2 linked regions of the Geminicoccus roseus DSM 18922 genome follow. The protein of the gene in region 1 interacts with the protein of each later gene in a pairwise test. Links are inferred from orthologs where the notes say so. Each region holds a gene or a part of one and is shown in the gene's direction. Other genes may lie near its edges.

The links. Proteins that work in one complex are often made in the same cells at the same time.
Region 2: the proteins of def (region 1) and GEMRO_RS0113860 interact in binary tests that used the Escherichia coli proteins (3 or more experiments, as listed by UniProt). The link is inferred for Geminicoccus roseus DSM 18922 from one-to-one orthologs.

What each region holds. Positions count from the first base shown.
Region 1 is NZ_KE386572.1:4,154,361-4,157,294, reverse strand. Bases 1-2,857 are described here. They hold def (peptide deformylase), read left to right. Parts: upstream 1-1,099; coding sequence 1,100-1,615; downstream 1,616-2,857. Other genes in these bases: truA (tRNA pseudouridine(38-40) synthase TruA), read left to right, coding at 2,591-2,857; fmt (methionyl-tRNA formyltransferase), read left to right, coding at 1,605-2,594; GEMRO_RS0120630 (calcium/sodium antiporter), read right to left, coding at 1-887. In the rest of the region: more of truA, read left to right, coding at 2,858-2,934. UniProt on the Escherichia coli protein: Removes the formyl group from the N-terminal Met of newly synthesized proteins. Requires at least a dipeptide for an efficient rate of reaction. N-terminal L-methionine is a prerequisite for activity but the enzyme has broad specificity at other positions.
Region 2 is NZ_KE386572.1:2,749,130-2,752,138, reverse strand. What follows is about bases 1-2,932. They hold GEMRO_RS0113860 (aspartate-semialdehyde dehydrogenase), read left to right. Parts: upstream 1-922; coding sequence 923-1,942; downstream 1,943-2,932. Other genes in these bases: xseA (exodeoxyribonuclease VII large subunit), read left to right, coding at 2,639-2,932; GEMRO_RS0113855 (Uma2 family endonuclease), read right to left, coding at 1,986-2,564; leuB (3-isopropylmalate dehydrogenase), read left to right, coding at 1-856. In the rest of the region: more of xseA, read left to right, coding at 2,933-3,009.

The sequences.
Region 1 (2,934 bases):
CGCCGCAGCGTCCAGCCGGTGCGCAGGAACAGGAGCACGAGCGCCGTCGCCGCGATCAGCACCCAGATGTCCAGCCGGGCGATCTCGACCGGGATCGCGATCGGATGGACCGAGGAGGTGATGCCCAAAATCCCCAGCACGTTGTAGATGTTCGAGCCGATGACGTTGCCCAGCGCCACGTCGGCATGCCGGCGCAGCGCGGCGACCGCGCAGGCGACCAGTTCCGGCAGCGAGGTCCCCACCGCCACGATGGTCAGGCCGATCACGGTCTCCGAGATGCCGGCCGACTGGGCAAGCTCGATCGCCCCGCCGACCAGCAGGCGGGCGCCGCCCACGGTGGCGGCGATGCCGACCAGCGCCAGCACGACCGAGCCGAGGATGCCGCCCGGTCCGGCCCGCGCGTCTTCGGCGACATGCTCGTGCATCTCCGCCTCGGCATCGGGTGCCGCGCGCTCGCTGCGGTAGGCCCAGGCGATGTAGGCGACCAGCACCGCCACGAACAGCAGGCCGATCCAGCGGTCCATGAAGCCCCACAGCACCGCGCCCAGGCAAGCTACCGTCGAGCCGGCCAGCGCCAGGCCGTCGCGGCGGAAGGCGGGCGGCGCCACGGCCAGGGGATAGATCAGCGCGGTGACGCCCAGGATCAGCAGGATGTTGGCGATGTTGGAGCCGACCACGTTGCCGACCGCGATGCCGGGCGCTCCCTGGAACGCGGCGATCAGGCTGGTGACCAGCTCCGGGGCGGAGGTGCCGAACCCGACCAGCGTCAGCCCGATCATCAACGGCGAGATGCCGATTGCCCGGGCGGCGCTGACCGCGCCGCGGACCAGCAGTTCGCCGCCGACGACCAGCAGCACGAGGCCGGACAGGATCAACAGCCAGGTCATCGGGTTCCTTTCTTGTGGCTCGTTCCAGGGGGGACGTCCCTGGAACGGGCGAGATGGGTCGGCCGTGCCCGCCGAACCAGGCAAAGATGGCCATCGGGCGTCCTTGCGGTGCTGGTGCTGGAGGCCGGGATGCCGGCCGGTCGGTTGACCGATCTGGCGCTACTGCCTACCTGACCTGCCCGTCACCCTCCCTTCGCCGAAGAATATCGCGCATGGCCTTGCTGCCCATCCTGGAAGTTCCCGATCCGCGCCTGCGCCAGAAGGCCAGGCCGGTGGCGGCGGTCGACGCCCGCGTCGCCGCCCTGCTCGAGGACATGCTGGAAACGATGTACGCCGCCCCGGGCATCGGCCTGGCCGCCCCGCAGATCGGCGTGGACGAGCGGATCGTGGTGGTGGACGTGGCGGCCAAGGAGGAGGAGCCCAACCCGATCCGGCTGATCAACCCGGAAGTGGTGGAAACCTCCGGCGAGCCGGTCGAGGCCGAGGAGGGCTGCCTGAGCCTGCCCAACCAGTTCGCGCCGGTGAAGCGGCCGAGCCAGGTCACCGTCCGCTTCCTGGACGAGGCCGGCCGGGAGCAGCGGATCGAGGCGGACGGGCTCTTGGCCCGCTGCCTGCTGCACGAGATCGACCATCTGGACGGGATCCTGTTCACCGACCATCTAAGCCGGCTCAAGCGCGAGATGCTGATGAAGAAGCTCGACAAGCAGCGGCGCCAGCGTGCCGGCTGACCCGGGCTCCCCGAAAACCTCCGGGACGGACGGCCCGCTGCGGGTCGTGGTGATGGGCTCGACCGGGTTCGTCCTGCCGAGCCTGGAGCGGCTGCTGGCCTCGGCGGACCACGAGGTGGTGGCGGTCTATACCCGGCCGCCGGCGGCCAAGGGGCGCGGCCAGCAGCTGCGGCGCACCGACGTGCACGAGCGCGCCATGGAGGCCGGGATCCCGGTGGAGACCCCGGCGCGGTTCAAGGAGGAAGGTGCGGTCGAGCGCCTGGCCGGCTATCGGCCGGACCTGATCGTCACCGGCGCCTACGGGCTGATCCTGCCCAGGGCGGTCCTCGACGTGCCGCGCCTTTGCTGCATCAACCTGCACGCCTCGCTCCTGCCGCGCTGGCGGGGTGCGGCGCCGATCGAGCGGGCGATCATGGCCGGCGACCGCGAGACCGGGGTCTGTTTGTTCCAGATGGAGCCGGGCCTGGACACCGGCCCGGTCTATGCGGAAGGCAGGCTGCCGATCGGGCCCGACACCACGGCCGCCGACCTGCATCGCGACCTGGCCCTGCTGGCGGCCGACCTGCTGCTGCCGACCCTGGCCGGGATCGCCAGCGGCGCGCTCCTTCCGGTGGCGCAGCCCGAGGAGGGCGTCACCTATGCCGAGAAGCTGCACAAGGACACCGGCCGGCTGGATTTCTCCTGCCCGGCGGCGGAGCTGGAGCGGATGGTGCGGGCGCTGGAGCCCAGGCCCGGCGCGTTCGCGGTGCTGAACGGCGAGCGGATCACGGTGCGCCGGGCGAGCGTGGTGGCGGACGCGGACCGGCCGGCGGGCGGGCAGCCGGGCGAGGTCGTGGCCGCGCCCCTGGTGGTGGCGTGCGGCAGCGGCGCCTTGCGGCTGGAGGTGCTGCAGCGCCCCGGCAAGAAGGCCATGGCCGCGGCGGACCTGCTGCGCGGCTGGAAGCTGCCGGTCGGCACTCGGTTCGATCCCATCGGATGACGCGGCTGGCCCTGGTCGTCGAGTATGACGGCCGTCCGTTCGTCGGCTGGCAGCGCCAGGACAACGGCCCGACGGTGCAGGCGGCCCTGGAGGAGGCGGTCCGGCGCTTTTGCGGCGAGCAGCCCGTGCTGGTGGGGGCGGGGCGCACCGATACCGGCGTGCACGCGGCGGCCCAGGTCGCCCATCTGGACCTGGACCGGGCGGTCGATCCCGGGCGGATGCGCGACGCGCTCAACCATCACCTGCGCCCGGCCCCGGTGGCGGTTTTGGCGGTGCGGCCGATGCCGGAGGATTTCCATGCCCGCTTCGGCGCGGTCAGCCGGGCCTACCGCTACCGGAT
Region 2 (3,009 bases), 1.4 Mb from region 1 along the record:
CCTGAAGCCCGAGCAGGCGCTGCTCAAGCTGCGCAAGCAGCTGGAGCTGTTCGCCAACCTGCGCCCGGCGATCGTGTTCGACGCCCTGGTGGATGCGTCCACGCTGAAGCCCGAGCTGGTGCGTGGCCTGGACATCCTGATCCTGCGCGAGCTGACCGGCGGCGTGTACTTCGGCGAGCCGCGCGGCATCGAGGAGATCGGCGGCGGCCAGAAGCGCGGCGTCGACACCCAGGTCTACACCACGCCTGAGATCGAGCGCATCGCCCGGGTCGGCTTCGAGCTGGCGCGCAAGCGCGGCAACGCGGTGACCTCGGTCGAGAAGGCCAACGTGATGCACACCGGCGTGCTCTGGCGCCAGGTGGTCACCGACCTGCACGCCCGCGAGTACGGCGACGTCCAGCTCTCGCACATGTATGCCGACAACTGCGCCATGCAGCTGATCCGCCGGCCCAAGCAGTTCGACGTGATCGTCACCGACAACCTGTTCGGCGACATCCTCTCGGATGCCGCCGCCATGGCGACCGGCTCGCTCGGCATGCTGCCCTCGGCCGCCTTGGGCGCGCCCGATGCCGCCACTGGCAAGCGCAAGGCGATGTACGAGCCGATCCACGGCTCCGCCCCCGACATCGCCGGCAAGGACATGGCCAACCCCATCGCGGCCTTGATGAGCTTTGCCATGCTTCTCAAGTACAGCTTCGACCGCGATGCCGAGGCCCAGCTGCTGGAAGCCGCCATCGCCGACGTGCTGAACGAGGGCTACCGCACTGCCGACATCGCGCAGGACGGCATGACCCAGCTCGGCACCGTGGAAATGGGCCAGAAGATCCTCACCGCGCTGACCAAGCGCTCGACCTGAATCCGGATTTCATGGGCGTCCCGGGTGCCCTGGCGGGCCGCCCGGGTCCCTCGAAAGGAAACGCTCATGGGCTTTAGAATTGCCGTCGCCGGCGCCACCGGCGCTGTCGGCCACGAGATCCTGAACATCCTGGCGGAACGCGAGTTTCCGGCCGACGAGGTCGTGGCGCTCGCCTCGCGCAACTCGGTCGGCAAGGAAGTCAGCTTCGGCGACGACAAGCTGCTGAAGGTCAAGGCGCTCGAGGACTTCGACTTCACCGGCTACGACATGGCCCTGTTCTCGCCGGGCGGTGCCGTGTCCGCGGTCCATGCCCCGCGCGCCGCCGCCGCCGGATGCCTGGTGATCGACAACACCAGCCATTTCCGCATGGACGAGGACGTCCCGCTGGTGGTGCCGGAGGTCAACCGCGAGGCGCTGCAATACGCCCGCAACCGCAACATCGTCGCCAACCCGAACTGCTCGACCATCCAGATGGTCATGGCGCTCAAGCCCCTGCACGACCTGGCGACGATCAAGCGGGTGGTGGTGTCCACCTACCAGTCGGTGTCCGGCGCCGGCCAGAAAGGCATGGACGAGCTCTTCGAGCACACCAAGGCCGTCTACATGAACGACCTGGGCAAGAAGCCCACGGTGTTCCAGAAAGCCATCGCCTTCAACGTCATCCCCCAGATCGACAAGTTCATGGAGGACGGTTCCACCAAGGAAGAGTGGAAGATGAAGGTCGAGACCAAGAAGATCCTCGACCCTTCGATCGAGGTGGTGGCGACCTGCGTCCGCGTCCCGGTGTTCATCGGCCATTCCGAGGCGATCAACGTCGAGTTCGAGAGCGAGATCAGCCTGGAAGAGGCGATCGAGGCGCTGCACGAGTTCGAGGGGATCAACGTCCTGGATGACCCGGACGACTACCAGTACGCGACGCCCAAGGACGTGGTCGGCGAGTACGCCACCTTCGTGTCGCGCCTGCGCATGGACGACACCGTCCCTTATGGCCTGAACATGTGGGTGGTCTCGGACAACCTGCGCAAGGGGGCGGCGCTGAACGCCGTCCAGATCGCCGAGACCCTGGTCGAGGACGGCCTGGTCTGATCCAGGCCGGCCTCGAGCGCGGCGGAGCTCTATGCCGCCGCGCTCAGGCCTCCTCGTCGTCGAAGCGTGCGCCGGCATAAAGCTCCGCCAGCGGCACCCGTCCCTCCAGCACCCGGCTCTCGAAGCTGTCCTCGCCGGTGACCGGCAGGGCGACCACCCAGTCCTGCCCGTGCCGCTGCCAGCGCTGCACCCAGCGCCGGCCGGCATCCACCAGCCAGATCTCCTCCACGCCCGCGATCTGCTGGTAGGCCGGCACCTTGGCGCGAAAATCGTTCGCCGCCGTGGACGGCGACAGGATCTCCACGATGATGGCGGCCTGGTGCATGAGGCCGCGCCGGTCGGGGGCCGTGCAGGCGAAGATCACGTCCGGGACCAGGTAGGTCGCGTCCCTCTCCGAGATCACCAGCCCGGCGCCCTGGTACGCCAGGCAACGGTCGGGATCGGACGACCGGCGGTCCATGACGTTGCCGACATTCTGCGCGATCCGCGCATGCCGCCCGTGCGGCATCGCCATGGCGACCAGCCGTCCCTGGTAGAGTTCGTAGCGGGCGTCCGGCTCGCCCTCGAACGCCATGAACTCCTCGAAGCTCATCCTCGGCAGATCATTCGAAGCCGGCGCCATCGCACCTCTCCTTGCCGCTCCGTCCATGGCACGGGCTGACGGGAACGTTTGGGGCTGCTAGCAAGCCAGGACCCATGGCGACCAACCTCACCGAATACACCGTCTCCGAGATCAGCGGCGCGCTCAAGCGTACCGTCGAGGACACGTTCGGCCTGATCCGGGTCAAGGGCGAGATCTCCGGCTTCAAGCGGGCCGCCTCGGGCCATGCCTATTTCGGCCTGAAGGACCAGCAGTCCCGGCTGGACGCTGTCGCTTGGCGCGGCTCGGTGCAGCGCTGGCGCTTCGCCCCGGAGGACGGGCTGGAGGTGGTGGCCACCGGCCGGCTCACCACCTATCCGGGCCGCTCCACCTACCAGATGGTGGTGGAGCAGATGGAGCCGGCTGGTGCTGGCGCCATCATGGCGATGCTGGAGGAGCGCCGCCGCCGGCTGGCCGCCGAGGGCCT